4 regions of the Tigheibacillus halophilus genome follow, and region 2 is predicted to be linked to each of the others. Evidence: predicted binding sites of a transcription regulator. Region 2 holds the regulator's gene; each other region holds the start of a gene.
The links. The regulator LexA, encoded in region 2, represses DNA repair genes until DNA is damaged. The targets are predictions, from matches to a motif close to CGAACATATGTTCG.
Positions count from the first base shown of each region.

Region 1: ACFSMW_RS02765 (type IA DNA topoisomerase) is a predicted target of LexA. The motif match lies at 2,336-2,349, and genes of this name have one in related genera.
Region 3: uvrB (excinuclease ABC subunit UvrB) is a predicted target of LexA. The motif match lies at 2,592-2,605, and genes of this name have one in related genera.
Region 4: ACFSMW_RS01885 (YhjD family protein) is a predicted target of LexA. The motif match lies at 2,027-2,040, and genes of this name have one in related genera.

Region 1 covers NZ_JBHUIZ010000003.1:442,891-447,522, forward strand. Annotated here, with positions in the region: gene dacB (D-alanyl-D-alanine carboxypeptidase/D-alanyl-D-alanine endopeptidase) at 1-1,388, shown strand, start outside; gene ACFSMW_RS02760 (DinB family protein) at 1,427-1,900, opposite strand; gene ACFSMW_RS02765 (type IA DNA topoisomerase) at 2,579-4,632, shown strand, end outside.
Region 2 covers NZ_JBHUIZ010000003.1:738,989-743,620, forward strand. Annotated here, with positions in the region: gene glnA (type I glutamate--ammonia ligase) at 1-923, shown strand, start outside; gene ACFSMW_RS04205 (pyridoxamine 5'-phosphate oxidase family protein) at 1,162-1,770, shown strand; gene ACFSMW_RS04210 (hypothetical protein) at 1,874-2,179, opposite strand; gene lexA (transcriptional repressor LexA) at 2,307-2,930, opposite strand; gene ACFSMW_RS04220 (YneB family resolvase-like protein) at 3,218-3,859, shown strand; gene ACFSMW_RS04225 (DUF896 domain-containing protein) at 3,966-4,199, shown strand; gene tkt (transketolase) at 4,304-4,632, shown strand, end outside.
Region 3 covers NZ_JBHUIZ010000017.1:52,607-57,238, reverse strand. Annotated here, with positions in the region: gene uvrA (excinuclease ABC subunit UvrA) at 1-313, opposite strand, end outside; gene uvrB (excinuclease ABC subunit UvrB) at 499-2,481, opposite strand; gene ACFSMW_RS18745 (multicopper oxidase domain-containing protein) at 3,027-4,091, opposite strand.
Region 4 covers NZ_JBHUIZ010000003.1:284,037-288,668, forward strand. Annotated here, with positions in the region: gene ACFSMW_RS01875 (fatty acid--CoA ligase family protein) at 1-807, shown strand, start outside; gene ACFSMW_RS01880 (competence protein ComK) at 1,151-1,669, shown strand; gene ACFSMW_RS01885 (YhjD family protein) at 1,620-2,006, opposite strand; gene ACFSMW_RS01890 (TVP38/TMEM64 family protein) at 2,211-2,885, shown strand; gene addB (helicase-exonuclease AddAB subunit AddB) at 3,254-4,632, shown strand, end outside.

The DNA of each region.
Region 1 (4,632 bases), 300 kb from region 2:
CGCAGCCGGACAGCTCTTCCGCCCCTCTGGAGCAGCTGGACCGACTCATTGGGCAACATCCACGCCTCCATGGGGCGCTCGCCGGTATCAGTATTTGTGATGCGATAACAGGTCGAACAATTTATGAACACATGGCTGCAACCCGCCTGCATCCTGCATCTAATATGAAATTGCTTACAGCTGCAGCAGCACTGGAAACTTTAGGGGAAAATTATGTCTGGAAAACGGAAATTTGGATTGACGGTGAAATCGTTGGCGATGAATTATGTGGCAGTCTATATATCAAAGGCAAGGGAGATCCAACGTTGCAGCCGTCAGATTTGGAACAGTTTACAGCAGATTTGTACCATCGCTTTGGAATCAGAAAAATTACCGGTGACATCGTGGCCGATGACACATGGTATGATAATGTTCGCTTATCGCCGGATATGATGTGGTTAGATGAACATTGTTATTACGGTGCACAGGTGAGCGCACTGACTTTATCCCCTGATAATGATTATGACGCAGGAACGGTCAAGATTAATGTTCGGCCGGGCCTTGGTGACGGGTCACCAGTGGAGGTTTCTCTCTATCCGGATACAAATTATATCCACATAGAAAATAATGCCATTACTGTGGCGGAACAAACCAATGATGTTGGAATAGAGTTTTTGCGCAAACATGGTGAGAATACGGTGATAATGAACGGGGCAATTCCACTAACGGCTGAAAAGGAAAGCGAGTGGATTGCTGTCTGGGAACCGACAGCATATGTGTTGTCGGTGTGGGTGGATAAGCTGAGACAAAAAGGCATACATATATCTGGAAATGCAAAAGTCGACGCTGTTCCTGAAACAGGTAAACTTCTGATGCAGCATGAATCAATTCCACTTTGCGAACTGCTTATCCCTTTCATGAAGCTGAGCAACAATGGACATGGTGAAATACTTGTCAAGGAAATGGGAAAAGTGGTCCGGGGAGAAGGGAGCTGGGACCTTGGCATGGAAGTGGTACTGGAAAACGCCGCATCATTTGGAATAGACACAGATAACATTTTACTTCGGGATGGGTCGGGCATCTCACATGTGAATTTGATTGCTCCGCAACAGCTGACAAATCTACTATTTTTTATCCAGAAAAAACCTTGGTTCGATACTTACTACCGAAGTTTACCAATTGCTGGAAAAAAAGAACGGATGGCGGGTGGGACATTACGTGAACGCCTGACCGGTAGAAACGTGGCGGCGAAAACCGGCACAATTTTCGGGGTGAGCACCCTTTCTGGTTATATGCGTCCCAAATCGGGCAAAAGGTTGATTTTTTCCATCATGCTGAATAATCTCCTGGATGAAGAAGATGGCCCTGATATAGAGGATAAGATGATTGACATACTTGATTATATGTAGAAAAAACGGCTGTCTTTTAGAGCAAGACAGCCGTTTTTTTATTGATCTTCTTTGGTAGGACCCATCACACCTGGCACATGCAACCCTGCCTGACGCAGGAGCACAGTTATCTGTCCGCGGTGATGTGTTTGATGATCGATCAATTTTCTTAGGATCGCACCGCGTGGCACTTGTTGTCCAAACGCTTCCACGGTTTCTGCCATTTTTTCATCTGTCAATTTCTTTTCCGCTTCATGATGGATATCATCAGCGATTTTCTTGTATGCAGCCACCATTTTTTCTGATTCCCCTGGAACATTTTCTTCTTGTTTTGCAGCCTCCACATCGAGACCGGTCAAGCCTGCGAAAAAAGCTGGGCTTGTAGCCAGATGCCACCCGAGCCAGCGCAATGTATTATGCCCTTCTACAATGGCTTGATCCAGTTTTTCATCTCTAAAAGCTTGCAGTGCTTGTGTGGTACCTTTTGCCGCTTCGTCCCAATCTGATAGAAAATCAGTAACCGTTCTGTACATATACAACAGCTCCTTTAATTTATCTATAACTTTATTATAAGTAAGCGGAAGTTTGAAAACAAATATTCTATTTGGCCTGTCAGCAAGCAGCTATAAAATGGCTCCAAACCTATCAATTACCTTTTCCATGAATAGATCTCCTATGGCCATACTAATCTTCGAAATCATTCTCCTAAAAATAAAACGATTCTCATTATCAAGTATCGTCAAGTTATTACGAAGTTATTTGAAAATGGGCTGGCAGCTACAAAGGAACTTTTGGACGATGATGTCATCATCATTGCTGTTTACACATGAATTGACGGAGACTTACCATACGAGAATGTGAGGGTCAAGAGCTGTCAAGATACAGCTGGTTCTAATCTAGATAGGTGATCGTTAATCAATATGGTTACAGATTGACTTTTTCAGTAGTATCATCCAAACTGGAAGAAGGGAATTCACGTTCGTATTGTTGCAGGCCGTAAAGTGAAGTGGTTTTCTTAATGGATATGCAGCATCCCATATTTCACTGATGTGTAGCACTATATTGATAGTCTGCGATAAATGAGTGTGGTTGCAGGGATCACTTCGGTGAAAGCATTTCGTTCGGGGGAAGAAACGAATAAATATGGTTTTAGTTATTCGGCAAAAGAACCCCAGTCAAAAAATATTATGGTAAGGGAGCTGGGCCAGTAAATGGGACTTACATTCATACTCGCAGAAAAACCTTCTGTAGCCAAGAACATCGCTGATGCGCTATCTATAAAAACAAAAAAAGAAGGTTATTATGAAGATAAGGGGTATATTATCACTTGGGCTTATGGCCATTTGCTGGAGTTATATGATGCTAAGGATTATGATGCCAAAATGGCCCGGTGGAAAATGGAAAATTTTCCTTTCATTCCTGCCCAGTTCCAGTATAAATCAAAAAAATCCTCATCACGTTCCAAAGGTTCATCAGGTCCGAGTGCGGCTAAACAACTGAAGACGATACATCAGCTTATGAGACGCCGGGATGTGGAAACCATCATTTCAGCCTGTGATTTCGACCGGGAAGGTCAATTGATCGGAGACAGCATCATCTACCAGGCTAAGCCAAAAAAAGCTGTTTACAGGCTTTTACTGAATGAATGGACAGAAGATGCAGTACTGGAAGGCCTGCGGTATGTAAAACCCAACCAAGAGTTGCGTCCGCTACTTGATGCGGGAATGAGCAGACAATGGGCAGACTGGCTGATTGGCATTAACTTGACATCCGTAGCGACATTGAAATATCAAAAAGGCCGCGGGATGGTACTGAATATTGGCAGGGTACTCATGCCTACACTGAAAATAATTTACGATCGAGACAAGGAAATCGCTGCTTTTGTTCCAGAGGATTATTTTAAGTTATCAGCAACTTTTCAGACGAACAGCAATCAATCTTATGAAGGTACATATACTGTCGGTAAAAAGGATAAGTTTTCTGCACAAGCCGAATTGGAGGAAATACGTGAAAAGCTTCAGGGGAAAGATGGAATTATCACCGACAAAAAAGTGGAAAAACGTAAAGAGTTGCCGCCATTATTGTTCAATCTTTCCAATTTACAAGGTTACATCACGAATAAATATAATGGTTGGACGGCTGGCAAAGTGCTCAAGTTCGCGCAATCTTTGTATGAGAAGAAGTTCATCACATACCCTAGAACATCCAGTCTAGCTTTGGAAGAAAGCCTGACAGGAAAAACGAAAAAAGTATTGGATGCCTTGTCAGTGAACCTATCTTATAGGAGCAGTATCAAGTTTTCCAAAAGCAAGCGGATATTCAACAATGCAAAAGTGGAAAGCCACAGCGCTATCACACCGACTTATAAACTGCCTAAAAGACTGGGTGCAGACGAGAAAATTGTCTATGAAACAATCAAAAACCGTTTTATCATGCAGTTTATGCCGCCAGCACTTTATGAAGAAACCATGCTGCAAACGACAGTTCCTGAAGCTGGTGTCAAGGGCGTATTTGTTTCCAAAGGAAAGGTATTGTTGGAAGCAGGCTGGAAGCAAGTGGAAAGTATACCAGCAACAGACAAGCATCTGCCATACGTGGAGGAGAGTGAACAGACCCAGCTGATAAAAGCAGATATCAGCAAGCACGAGACAAAGCCGCCAAAGCGGCATACGGAAAAAACATTACTGAAAATAATGGAAACATGTGGAAGAAGCTTTAAGGAAGAGGATTCAGCTGCAATGATGGAAAGCATTATGGCGGGATTCTCTATAGGGACAGCTGCAACGCGAGCCGAAACGATCGCAAAACTGAAAACGGCAGGATATATTGCTGCGGATGGAAAACATTTAACTTGTACAGATACTGGAAAAAAACTGGTAGAAATGTTCCCCGTCCCATCCTTATTTGATTTGGAATTTACCGGCCGACTTGAAAAAACGCTTGCAGATATCGAAAAAGGCCGTGTCAAAAAGTCGGCCTTTATGACGTTGATCAGCGATTTCACCCGCAGTGCAGTAGACCAAATCAAGCAGGATCAAGATGCAGTCATCCGAACGGTCACAAAGCAATCCGGTACCAAGCGGGGCAAAGCTTTCGAGGTGCTTGGAAAATGTCCTGCATGCGGGGGTACCATAACTGAGAATTCTAAGGGGTTTGGATGCAGCAACTGGAAGAAAGGGTGCAAATATGTCATTTGGAAAAATGATAAATACCTCGCTTCGATGAAGAAAAAACCAACAAAAACAATGGTGAAAGAACTGTTGCG
Region 2 (4,632 bases):
TCAAGCTGGATGAGTATGGTGAACCTTCCCTGGAGCTGAATGACCACGGCGGCTATTTCGACTTGGCCCCGACAGATTTGGGGGAAAATTGCCGAAGGGATATCGTTTTGGAACTGGAGGAAATGGGTTTTGAAATTGAAGCTTCCCATCACGAAGGGGCACCTGGACAACATGAGATAGATTTCAAGTATTCAGACGCGGTTCGCCATTGCGATGATATTCAAACGTTCAAATTAGTCGTTAAAACAATTGCAAGAAAACATAATTTGCATGCCACATTCATGCCAAAGCCTCTATTCGGGGTTTTCGGATCTGGTATGCACGTCAATATGTCTTTGTTCAACAAGGGAAAAAATGTATTTTTTGACGAATCAGGAGATATGGAATTAAGTACAACAGCATATCAATTCATCGCCGGGTTGCTTAAACATGCGAACAATTTCACAGCTGTTACGAATCCTACAGTAAATTCTTATAAACGTCTTGTGCCCGGTTATGAAGCACCGTGTTATGTTGCCTGGTCTGCACAAAACCGAAGTCCATTACTGCGTATTCCTTTTTCGAGAGGTCTAAGCACAAGAGTGGAATTAAGAAGTGTGGATCCCACTGCCAACCCATATATGGCTATGGCTGTGCTTTTGGCAGCAGGCCTTGACGGAGTGGAAAATAAAATGGCCCCACCAACCCCTGTCAATGGGAATATTTATGATATGACAGCGGAAGAAAGAAAGGAAAACGGAATTGTCAATCTGCCGGCAACATTGAAGGAAGCTTTAACAAAATTGACTAAAGATGAAACAATGATAGAGGCTATGGGAGCTCATTTGTATGAACATTTTATCGAGGCAAAAGAAATTGAGTGGGACATGTTCCGAACAACTGTTCACCCTTGGGAACGCGAGCAGTACTTGAGCCTGTATTAAGCTCGGTATGACTGGGTTTTAGATTGTGGATGCGGCCAAATAATTGAGTGAGAATAGATGGCCACCCACAAAATACCCACAAAAATAATCATTTTAGGATACTGTCCATATAAGCGTCAAGTTGGGCAGTATTTTTTTATCTGTTTATTTGCCTGTTGCCAATTTCTTGTTTGTTCCCCCCCCCCCAAAACATGTTGTGGTAAACTAGCATTAATAAAAAAATGGAAGGATTTAAGAAATGGCAGAATTGCGTGGAGAACATCTTTTGCAAGAAAAGTATGGAACGGTAAAAAAAGCGGCGGCCTTTTATAATAACCAGATGCTGCATCACCTCAATGGAGTAATGATAGATTTCATTTCTGAACAAAGTATGATGTTTATATCGACTGCGGATAAAGATGGAAACTGTGATTCTTCCTTCAGGGCTGGCCCTAAAGGTTTTGTAAAGGTGATACATGAGAAATTGCTGATTTATCCAGAGTATAAAGGAAATGGTGTGATGGCGAGTTTAGGAAATATAGAAGAAAATCCGCATGTCGGCCTTATGTTCATAGACTTTTTTGAACACTGTATTGGGCTTCATGTGAACGGAAAAGCCGCCATTGTAGAGAACAAACAGTTGCCGGCAATGGATCAGGTGATGAAAAAAATGAAGGAAAAAGAAGCGGCTAAAGCAGAAAGATGGGTTGTGATTGAGATAGAAGAGGCGTATATTCATTGTTCAAAGCACATTCCTAAACTGAGGAAGCTAGATAAGGATAACTACTGGGGAACTGACGAGGTCAGAAGAAAAGGTGGTGACTATTTCAAAACCAAGCATGAAAAGAAGCATGATCATGAAAGATAATAAACGAAAGTTAAAAAAATTGCAGGATACGATGTATCTCTGCAGTTTTTTCGATTGGGTAAAGGATGCTTTGTTGCATATACGATGTGGTGATTTACGTTTTTCAGGCTTTACCGAGCTGCCGTTTTTTAACGGCTTTTTTCTTTTTATAAGCAATCCAACTGGTTTTCAATGAAGCGTATGTGCCAACAGCCGCAGCTCCATAAAATCCGCCCATAAACAAGCCGGCCCATATATCATGACGATGGCTGATGAAAATAGAAATAAAAAAACCAAAGAAAGACGCTATGGTGGGATAATAAGGCTTGGGTATTGGAAAAGCTTTGAATAACTGGGTTAAGAGTATTATTGCAGGAACTGCTATGACTCCATCCAGTATGGTTGTATGTATGACCGGGAATTCTTCCATGAGTATCACCTTTCCACAGGTTTTTGTTATCATGTAGGTTTTCCCAAAATAACTTTTTTATGAGAGTATGCAAAAATCATGCAACATATAATACAAATGCTTGCCATTGAGCGGCAAGCATTTATTATCAATGAATGGAACGATAGAGACCAATTACTTTACCAAGAATAGAAACATTATCATAAATGAGCGGTTCCATCGTGGCGTTTTCCGGTTGTAATCGGATATAGTTCTTTTCCTTATAAAATCTCTTTACTGTTGCTTCGTTATCCTCTGTCATCGCTACAACAATTTCACCGTTTTGAGCAGTATTCTGTTGTTTGACGATTACTTTATCGCCATCAAGGATTCCTGCCTCAATCATGCTTTCACCATCGATGACCAAGACGAATGTGTTTTCATCAGGACTTGCTACTGATTTTGGAATCGGCAGGAACTCCTCTATGTTTTCAACAGCAGTAATTGGTATCCCCGCTGTAACTTTACCGATTAAAGGAGCATAGAAGGCGTCATCTTTTGGAATGCTGCCTTGTCCGGATGGATCAAGAATTTCAATTGCTCTGGGTTTTGTCGGATCTCTTCGTATATAACCTTTATTTTCCAATCTAGCTAAATGACCATGCACTGTCGAACTGGAAGCGAGTCCGACTGCCATAGCAATTTCCCGTACCGAAGGCGGATAGCCCTTTTTACTTACTTCAGATTTGATATAGTCAAGAATGGCTTGTTGGCGCTTTGACATTTTTGTCATAAAAACACACCTCACACATAGATTTTATTAATGATAGTTTACCATGGTTCATATGGTAAAGCAAACATTAGTTCTAAAAACGCTTGACAGGAACCTTTGTTCTGTTATAATCAAATTAGAACAAAGGTTCTCAAATGTGAGGAGGGGCAATATGTTTGGGAAATTGACGAAAACAGATGTATTTTATTTTGTAGCTTTTGCTTTATCACTTGTATTTTTGTATGTATCATTAATAACATCTTGATTCTTTATTATAGAAATATGAATACTAGGTTGGAGAAATCTATATGAAAAAAGCAATCATATATTGTCGTGTCAGCACTGACAAACATACACAGGAATCGTCTCTTGTAAGGCAGGAAGAAGAATTGCTCCGTTTGTCTGCAAATCTGGAAATCGATGTGGCTGATGTTATAACGGAACAGGCAAGCGGGTACGACGTTGACAGAGATGGTGTTTTTGAAATCTTGGAATGCTTTGCGGAAAAAAAAGCAGAAATACTGCTTATTCAGGATGAAACCAGACTGGGAAGAGGCAATGCTAAAATTGCCTTATTCCATCAATTGCAAAAGATGAATGTACAGGTTTATACAGCGGTCAATGGCGGAGAAATGGTTTTGTCTGAAGCGGATGCCATGGTGTTGCAGATTGTGGGGATTGTAGAGGAATATCAGCGGAAATTGCATAACGCCAAAATCAGCCGTGGAATGAAGAGGGCTGTCGCACAAGGATACAATCCCGGACGGAATATGATGCATAAAGACAGGGCTCCTGGTAAACAGCGTAAAGAATTCCCCATGGACGAGCTGATAAAGCTGCGCTCCAAGAATTTGACTTTCCAAGAGATCGCTCATACATTGCAGGGGCAAGGTTACGATGTTTCCAAGGCAACGGTACACCGGCGCTTTCAGGAGTATCAAAAAACTTGATTGCGATGATGGCAACAGGTAAGATAAAGGCAAGGACATACCATGAGTATGTTCTTGCTTTTTATTTTTAACCGAGGCTTTGATTATGCTTAACGGGAGGAAAAATATGATTTCAAAAAATAAACTGGATCGCATCAATGCACTCGCGAAGAAATCCAAGCAAGAAGGGTTATCCGAAGCGGAGAAACAAGAACAGAAAGCGCTAAGAGCTGAGTATTTGAAAAATGTGCGCCAATCTTTCAAAAATCAATTACAGACAATGACTGTAATCGACCCCGAAGGAAATGATGTGACACCAAAAAAAGTCAGGGAGATGCAGGAAAAGAATCGTAAAAATTAACGTTATTAATCTTTAAAATACGCAATGATGACTGCCAGAAACTTGTCAGGGATGCTGGTTCATTATAAAATGAGAGCAATTGGATAATTGAAAGGGGTAGAGAAATGTCGGATAATTTAGAGCAACTATCTGTTAATACAATACGAACATTGTCTATTGATGCAATTGAAAAAGCAAATTCAGGACATCCAGGATTGCCAATGGGTGCTGCACCAATGGCATACGTTCTTTGGACAGATTTCATGAATCATAATCCTAAACACGCTAAATGGTTCAACCGTGACCGTTTTGTTTTATCAGCGGGACATGGCTCGATGCTGCTGTACAGTCTGCTGCATCTATCTGGGTATAATGTGACGATGGAAGATTTGAAAGCATTCCGTCAATGGGATTCAAAGACACCGGGACATCCTGAGGTCAACCATACGGAAGG
Region 3 (4,632 bases), on a different contig from region 2:
CAGTAACCGTACCGACAGTCGAGCGCGGATTGCGGCTGGTTGTTTTTTGATCTATGGAAATCGCCGGTGACAAGCCTTCAATTGAATCCACATCCGGTTTATCCATTTGACCTAAAAATTGGCGTGCATATGCTGAAAGTGATTCAACATATCTGCGTTGTCCTTCAGCATAAATCGTATCAAAAGCTAGCGAAGATTTTCCTGAACCCGACAACCCGGTTACCACAACTAATTTGTTTTTTGGGATATTGATGCTGATGTTTTTCAAATTATGCGCTCTAGCACCTTGAATCTTGATTGACTTGCTTGGCATGAACGAATCTTCCTTCCACAATTTGAATTTAACGATACAAAGTGAAACTGTATTTAGTAATTTTTATGGTAGTTGTTTTTTAGAACGAATGTCCATCACTTGGAAAGACTGCTGATTCTTGATATACGGAAGTGTGAACCTTTTTCGGAAGGTGAATTCCTTCTTCCCCTCCCTGCATGACTATATTAAACATCGGTCTTCAATTGGAAAAGCACATCACGCAGCTCCGCCGCACGCTCGAAATCGAGTTCTTTTGCAGCTTCCCGCATTTCCTTTTCCATCTTTTCAATCACTTTTTCCTTCTCTTCAGTTGGCATTTTTTTGAGTTTCTTATCTGTTACATAATCCTCGCCGGTTTCTGCAGCAACAGTCGCTCTGATAGATTCATGCACTTCTTTTTTAATCGTTTTCGGAACGATATGGTGTTTTTCATTATAAGCCATCTGTATTTCACGGCGGCGATTTGTTTCGTCAATTGCAGCCTTCATGGAATTCGTGATGGTATCTGCGTACATGACAACTTTTCCGTTTTCATTACGCGCGGCCCGGCCCATCGTCTGTACCAACGAACGTTCCGACCGCAAAAATCCTTCTTTATCCGCATCCAATATAGCGACCAGTGAGACTTCCGGGATATCCAAGCCTTCCCGCAACAGATTAATCCCAACCAGCACATCATGTTTTCCAAGCCGCAGCTCCCGGATAATTTCTGTACGTTCCAGGGTTTTGATTTCAGAGTGCAAGTATGTCACTTTAATCCCGATTTCTTTTAAGTAGTCAGTCAAATCCTCTGACATCTTCTTTGTCAGCGTTGTGACAAGCACCCGCTCGTTTTTTTCAACTCTTTTATTAATCTCTGCAATCAAGTCATCGATTTGACCCTTGATCGGCCTGACTTCCACTTCAGGATCCAGCAGACCTGTCGGGCGGATAATCTGTTCTGTTACATCAGGTGCATGTTCCAATTCATAGGGGCCTGGAGTTGCAGAAACATAGATAAGCTGTTTTGTTTTTTGCTCAAACTCTTCAAATCTCAACGGTCTGTTGTCCAGTGCCGAAGGAAGGCGGAAACCATGATCGACCAACACTTGTTTTCTAGCTCTGTCACCATTGTACATTCCGCGTACTTGCGGCAGTGTGACATGTGATTCATCCACAATCACCAGAAAATCCTCCGGAAAATAATCGAACAATGTATATGGAGTTGCTCCTTTTTCCTTTAAATTCAAATGGCGGGAATAATTTTCGATACCCGAGCAAAATCCCATTTCCTTCATCATCTCGATATCATAATTCGTACGCTGCTGTAAACGCTGTGCTTCCAACAATTTATTCTGGTCATGCAATTCTTTCAAGCGTTCTTCTAACTCTGCTTCTATTCTTTCAATAGCCAGTTTCAATTTTTCCTCCCGTGTCACATAGTGTGAAGCAGGAAAAATGGCGACATGCTCACGGTCCCCGATAATTTCCCCTGTTAGTGCATCCACTTCGCGAATTCGGTCGATCTCATCGCCAAAAAACTCAATACGGATACAGTTTTTTTCTCTCGAAGCTGGAATTACTTCAACGGAGTCACCGCGTACGCGAAATGTACCACGCTTAAAATCAATATCATTGCGAGCATATTGGATATTCACAAAATCCCGCAACAGGTCATCACGTTCTTTTTCCATGCCAATTCTTAGTGATACGACCTGGCTGCCGTATTCTATAGGAGAACCGAGGCCAAAGATGCTGGAAACACTTGCTACAATCAACACATCATTCCGCTCAAACAAGGACGAGGTTGCCGAGTGCCGCAATTTATCAATCTCGTCATTAATACTGGCATCTTTTTCGATGAACGTATCTGTAGAAGGGACATATGCTTCCGGCTGATAATAATCATAGAAGCTGACAAAATATTCAACTGCATTGTTAGGAAAAAATTCTTTGAACTCACTGTACAACTGGCCCGCTAAAGTCTTGTTATGGGCGATGACAAGGGTTGGCCGGTTGATTTCCTTCACGACATTTGAAACAGTGAATGTTTTGCCTGTCCCTGTTGCACCAAGCAGTGTCTGATGCCGCTGCCCGGCCAGCACTTTCTTGACCAGCTCTGCTATGGCCTTTGGCTGGTCTCCATCAGGTTCATACTTAGAAATAAGGTTAAACTTGTTATTTTCCAACTGACTTCCTCCATTCCTTTCCCCATTTAAATATATAAAAAGCAGTATGCTCGTGCTGCTTTAAAATTGTAAACAATATAGATTTCTGTATCGTCATTATAACACATCAACGAACAAATATTCTATTTTTATGCATAAAAGTTACCTTTATTAATTTACCCATTAACCTTATTATCGAATCAGCAAAGATTGTTTTTGCACGTATATTTTCAAAAATAAAAGCCATATGGAATATATCGAACATAAAAAACAAATAAGCCCCGGAATAAGCAGGCTTATTTGTCGTTAAAATGATTAAACAATCTTCTCTATATTCGCTTCAAAATTCCAAGTATTTCCCTTTGACTTTTTCCAGTCCTTACTATTTGCAATGTTTCATTAGAAAAATTGATAACACGTTGCGACATTCTGATTGATGAACCAAATTAATAGAAAAATAATGAACGTATATCTCATGAATTTCACCTCTTCATTACTTTTCTTTCAAACGAAAGTCTATAACAGATATACATAAAGCAGGATAAGGCCCCCCTTCTGCTTTATGACTAGTGACTCATTGTTGCACTGTCATCGTCTTCTCCATCAGCAGTAACTTTGATAATGGCAGAAGCCCCTTTTTGAACATGATTAAATTGATGGGTTACGAAAGAGTAGCTTCCTTCCTCCTTTACTTCAAATTCAACAACTGCTCCGCCACTTGCTGGTAATTGTATGGTTTGCATACCCTTCAACTGATTTTCGGGGTTTCCTTCCAGATAAACTACATCCATCTGGGCACCTATGACGTGGAAAGAGCTAACTTCATTCGGCCCTACATTATTGATATAGAGTCGGATTCGATCGCCTGCTTTTGCTAAAAGCGGCTCATCTTTTAATGAAAATGTGTCCCCGTTTGTATTACGGTCTCCTTTTGTCAACGCTTTCGCAGAAAACACAACATGTTTCGGTTCTCCATTTGCAAAGTCTTCCAAATCATTGTAGTTGTACCATTCGTTTTGAATAACCGCGAACTCTTTATCCACCTTGTCATCCGTTGGAAAACCTTTTGCCGGTTTAACAACCACGATGCCATGCATGCCATTTGCAATATGTGACAGTACTGGATCTGTGGCACAATGGTACATAAATACTCCCGGTCTATTAGCTGTATACGAGAATGTTCCACTTTTACCTGGTCCGACATCTGTAAAGTTTTTCGATGGAGATGTTTCAACTGCGTGAAAATCTACACTGTGCGGGATCTGCGGGTCCATGTTTTTCAATGTTACATTCATCGTATCTCCTTCGTTTACAACGATTAATGGACCTGGTGCTTCACCATTGAAAGTCCAGGCCTTGTAAACCTCATTCGGAGCAATTTCAATGTCAGTGATTTGTGTAGTCATTTCAATATTCACTTCATGTTCTCCAATACGGTTAACTTTTAAGGGTACCGGTTTTTGATTTAAATCTTTGTGTGGTGTAATTACTTCTGATTTTGATTTAACTTGTGCAGCTTGTTTAGCAGCCATTTTGGTTTGCGCATCAACATCGCTGCTTATTCCACAACCTGCCAGCAACACAGAGATACCTAATGCAAAAACAATAAGAAATCTTTGAGATGCCCTCATTTTCCTCACTCCCGTGTTTTTTTGAAAATCTTAGCACGTGGTAAAATCAGCCTACTAGTCTTTTAGTTGTAGATATCTGTTTCGTACGGAATGATCACTCATAGATGTTTTACTTATCTACAAGTCCAGTGTAAATGGCGAGGTGAAGATTACACGTGATTTGCGTCACTTGATTCATGTTCAATAATGAACAAGATGTGACGTGGAATATATCCATATAAACTATGATTTTTACAGTTCATATAGTGTAAAATAGCTTTTAAACATAAGCTGATTTCAAATAACATGTGAAAACTGTAATTTGTAATAATCCATTTATTCCAAATTCAATAATTTTATTTTATGATCCAACCAAGCCTAATTTCAACAGGCTAAATAATTCAACTATACTGTGAAAATGTTTACTATAAAAAACACCTCGGCAAGCAGATGTTGACGATGGCGCCAACTTGCCGAGGTGTGATAGACTTGGTCTGCCCTGTATACGTTTCACTTACACATATTGGACTGCAAGTAAGATAAACCTTTTTGCTAGTGATAC
Region 4 (4,632 bases), 450 kb from region 2:
CAGGAATCGTTTCGACTGGCCAAGAAATTCAAAGCGACGATTTTTGCGGGGGTCCCGACAATGTATAATTATTTATTGCAAAGCGGTAAAGGATCAAAAGACGATCTGGCCTCTATCCGCCTATGCATTTCTGGAGGGGCAGCTATGCCTATTGCATTACTTGAAAACTTCGAAAAGGCATTTGATGTAATTGTTTCGGAAGGCTATGGGCTCTCTGAGGCTTCACCTGTAACCTGCTTCAATCCGCTTGACCGGCCGCGTAAGCCTGGTTCGATCGGAACGAATATCATGCATGTAGAAAATAAAGTAGTGGATGAATTTGGAGAAGAGCTTCCTCCCGGTGAAGTCGGCGAGCTGGTTGTTAAAGGGCCTAATGTCATGAAAGGCTACTATAAAATGCCGGAAGAAACGGCTAGCACGATCATCGACGGCTGGTTACATACTGGTGATATGGCGCGCATGGATGATGAAGGGTATTTTTACATTGTTGACCGCAAGAAGGATATGATTCTCGTAGGCGGTTATAATGTTTATCCGCGTGAGGTAGAAGAAGTACTGTTCAGCCATCCGCAAATAGCGGAAGCCGCAGTTATTGGTGTGCCTGATTCCAATAGCGGTGAGGCTGTACAAGCTTTTGTTGTTTCGAATGATGTGGAAATGACAGAGGATGAGGTGCTCATGTATTGCGGCAGTCATTTGGCGAAATATAAAATACCGACACATATCGTTTTCCTTGAGGAAATCCCTAAAAATACTACGGGAAAAATATTGCGCCGCAGTTTGCGGGAAGCAGTAAACGCCAGATGACTATCCCCTTTGGTTTTATCGAATGAATAGCGGCGTTTGCGTGTTGGACATCCGAAAAAAAGTGTGGGACAGACTCGTCCATGAGTAGCGCAAAACTGAATATTCCTTTCCACACTCCGGGTATCAATACACTCCCAGCAGGTTTTCCTGCTCCCGGCAGGTAAACAGTACCGTGGAGCAGCAGGGCCTGTGTTTTCCATTTGCAAAAAAATGCTGTGATATAGCGACAAGAAGGATAAATTGTTGGAAAAGTATTAATTTGGCTATACTTTTGGGGAGACATCTGGTAAATTAGTAAATAAGTCCTCTTTCTTTTCATTTAAACAATGAAAGGATGAACTAAATGATGAATACTTTCCAATCCTCATCGTATGAAATCACTCCTCTGACAATGGCTGTTATTGCCTGTGCGGACAAGCATGGTAAGACAGCAGCCCTGGCCCTGGAAGAACATGATGAATACAGTATCCGTTCCACCCCTAGCAAGTTGATCGACCAAGCCTGTAAATTTTTTGGCAGCAGCCTGAAAGGCAGGCAGGAAGGAACCAGGGATGTTTACGGTATCACGCATAAAGCCCCCGTCTCGATTGATCCCTTCAGCGGCATGTATTTCCTTCCAACCCTATCACCCACTAATCCCAATTGTTCGTGGATTGCCCATTCACATGTTAAGACATTATATAAAACAAAAAATGGCTGTGCAGAAGTGGAGTTCAGGAACAATCGCAGGGTTGTTTTTGACACCTCGTATGGCATCATGCTGAACCAGCTCGAACGTACGGCTCAATTTCGTTTTTTGCTGGAACATCGCATCAGACATTTGCAGCGGAGGTCTGATATGGTCGCTGAGCCTTTTGCATAAGTTCGCCCAGCAAGTCTTTTACTTTGCTACGAATGGCTGGATTAAAGTAATTACATTTTTCCTCCTTTCCTTGGCAGGTGAATAAATAGGATGTGAAGGATCCGTTCTGGTCAAGAGTTACCACCTGCATATGCATCGCTTGCATCTTTTTGCGGAGCAGCCGTCGTTCGTTAGTGGCCATTGTAATCATTTTTCCAATCAATTCAATGTAATTTTCTTTGATTTTCAGTGGTGATTTGCGAATATAGGCGCTATCCTGGTGCAACACGACAATAGCCATAGACAGAAAAAGGAAACGGTTGGCTATGTTCGCCTCTTCTTCGTTAAGCTGACGCATCTATATCCTCCTCCATGAATGGAACGTTTGTTCTATTATATACGAAACTGCAAAAAAAATACATGAATTATGAATGAATGAAAAGAAAGAGGCGCAGTTTGAAAATACTATCTGTTTTTTCAATTATGTTTTACAATGTATGGAGAGGTTTTCATTAGACAAAAATAGATAGAAAAGATGCTTTTGCCGTAAGGAGACGACCACATGTATGTGTTGAATATAATTGCAGATTTTCAGGTGATGATGGAGCAAGGAAAAATTGATGATTACATACAAGACCTGCTTGACCGTTACCAGAGTTTAGGACCATTGCCGGGGTTGCTGCTGCCATTCCTAGAAGCTTTTATCCCGGTTTTGCCGCTGTTCGTATTTGTATTTGCCAATGCGGCAGCCTATGGATTGTTTTTTGGGTTCATTTACTCTTGGGTGGGAGCTTCGCTTGGTGCAATGGGCGTTTTCTTTCTCATTCGGTATTTAGGCAAGAAATCATGGTTCAGAAGAATCAGGGAAAACAAGCAGGTACGCCGAATAACCCTATGGTTGGAAAAACATGGATTCGGCCCTTTATTCCTGCTTTTATGTTTTCCTTTTTCACCTTCCGCAATCATCAATGTTGTTGCCGGACTCTCAAAAATCAATTTCAAACAATTTGCCCTGGCTGTACTGCTGGGAAAAACAGTCATGATTTTTTCGATTGCCTACGTAGGTTCCAGCATTACATCTTTTGCAAAAAATCCTGTCAAAACTACCGTTATCGGAATATGTATTTTGCTATTTTGGATTTTCGGCAAATTTATTGAAAGAAGGCTGCAAAAAAATACAAAAATCGATTCAGGGGAGGTTCCATACCAAGATTGGCATCATACAAACAACAAATAACTATATGCGTACCCTGGTTTTTGCTAAAATAGTACATAAGGCAGTATCTTGTGGCGACACGTGCGAAAAAACAAGAAATACGTAAGCATGCGAAGATAAATGTCCGCTACGATAGATATGCTTTATGTGCTTTTTCTTTTCACTATTGGCCGGTCTTATTCAACTAGATCTGCTGCTGCATTTCAGAGGCCCTGTTTCAGGCCATTCTGACTGCATATACATCAATATAAGCGCGTCTATATAAAATTTCATGTCACTTGAAAGAAGCGTCTCAAGTGCGTAGAACAAATTACCATCTGTAAATGCATTGAAATAACACAGTTATGAGATAAAACCTTTAATCATTGGAAAAAGGGAGGAGAGTATTTATGGGAATACGGTTCGTCGTGGGAAGAGCGGGTACAGATAAAAATGCCTTTTTGACAGAAGAAATCAAGCAAAAATCGAAGGATGAACCGCAGGGACCGCCAATTTATTATCTTGTTCCAGAACAGATGACGTTTGATCAGGAATATGCATTATTTGGCGACCACGAATTCTGTGGCAGTATCCGTACGCAGGTATTCAGCTTTTCAAGGCTTGCTTGGCGTATTTTACAGGAAACGGGAGGGGCTACAAGGCAATTTATCAGTTCCATCGGTATTCAGATGATGTTACGGAAAATTATTGAACAAAAATCCGAAAAATGGCATATTTTTCAAAAGGCTACTGAAAAACAAGGTTTTCTTGAACAAGTTGAAAAAATGATCACGGAGTTCAAACGCTATCAAGTCACACCGGAGATTTTACAAATGCAGCTTGTCCATATGCAAGGCTTTGTACATAAAGAGCCGGGGGAACGAGCTCTGATTGAAAAGCTGGATGATTTGCTGTACATCTATGAAAAATTGAATCTCGCATTGGCCGGCAATTATATTGATAGTGAGGATCAACTGCAATTACTGGCGGAGAAGATTGGGCAGGCGGATTCATTGAAGCGGGCGGAAATTTATATAGCAGGTTTTCACCAGTTTACCCCTCAGGAGCTGGAAGTTGTGAAGGCTTTATTGAAGCAATGCCGTTGTGTGACAGTTGCTTTGACTACCGATATTGAAACACAAAGCCTGTCAGAGTTACATTTATTCCATCAAACGAGTGAAACGTATCATGCGCTTAAGCAGCTGGCAGAAGATAATGGGATAGCTGTGGAGGATACGGTCATTTTAGATACAAAACAAGGAAAGTTCATCAATCGTCCTTATTTTGCCCATTTGGAAGAAAATTTTGATACCCGCCCAGCTCCTGCGTACCGTGGGGATGTACCAATCAAAATCGCTGAAGCCGTTCATCCACGCGCTGAAGTGGAAGCAGCCGCACAAGAAATTGTCAGGCTAGTCCGGGAAAAAAAGTATCGTTTTCGGGACATTGTCGTTCTCAACCGTGAAGCCCCTACTTATCATGATTTGATTGCCACTATTTTCGGAGATTACGATATTCCGGTTTTTATTGATGAAAAACGGCCGATGATCCACCATCCATTGATCGAATTCATTCGCTCCGCCTTGGAGGCTGTTGAAGGAGATTGGCGTTATGATGCTGTTTTTCGTATGCTGAAAACAGGTTTTGTTCCTGCGGCGGATAAAAAATGTCCTTTAAACAGCGATGCTGTCGATGAGTTGGAGGACTATGTGCTGGAATATGGAATACGCGGCAGAAAACGTTGGTTTTCCGATGAACCTTGGGTTTTTCGTAGATTTCACGGATTTGA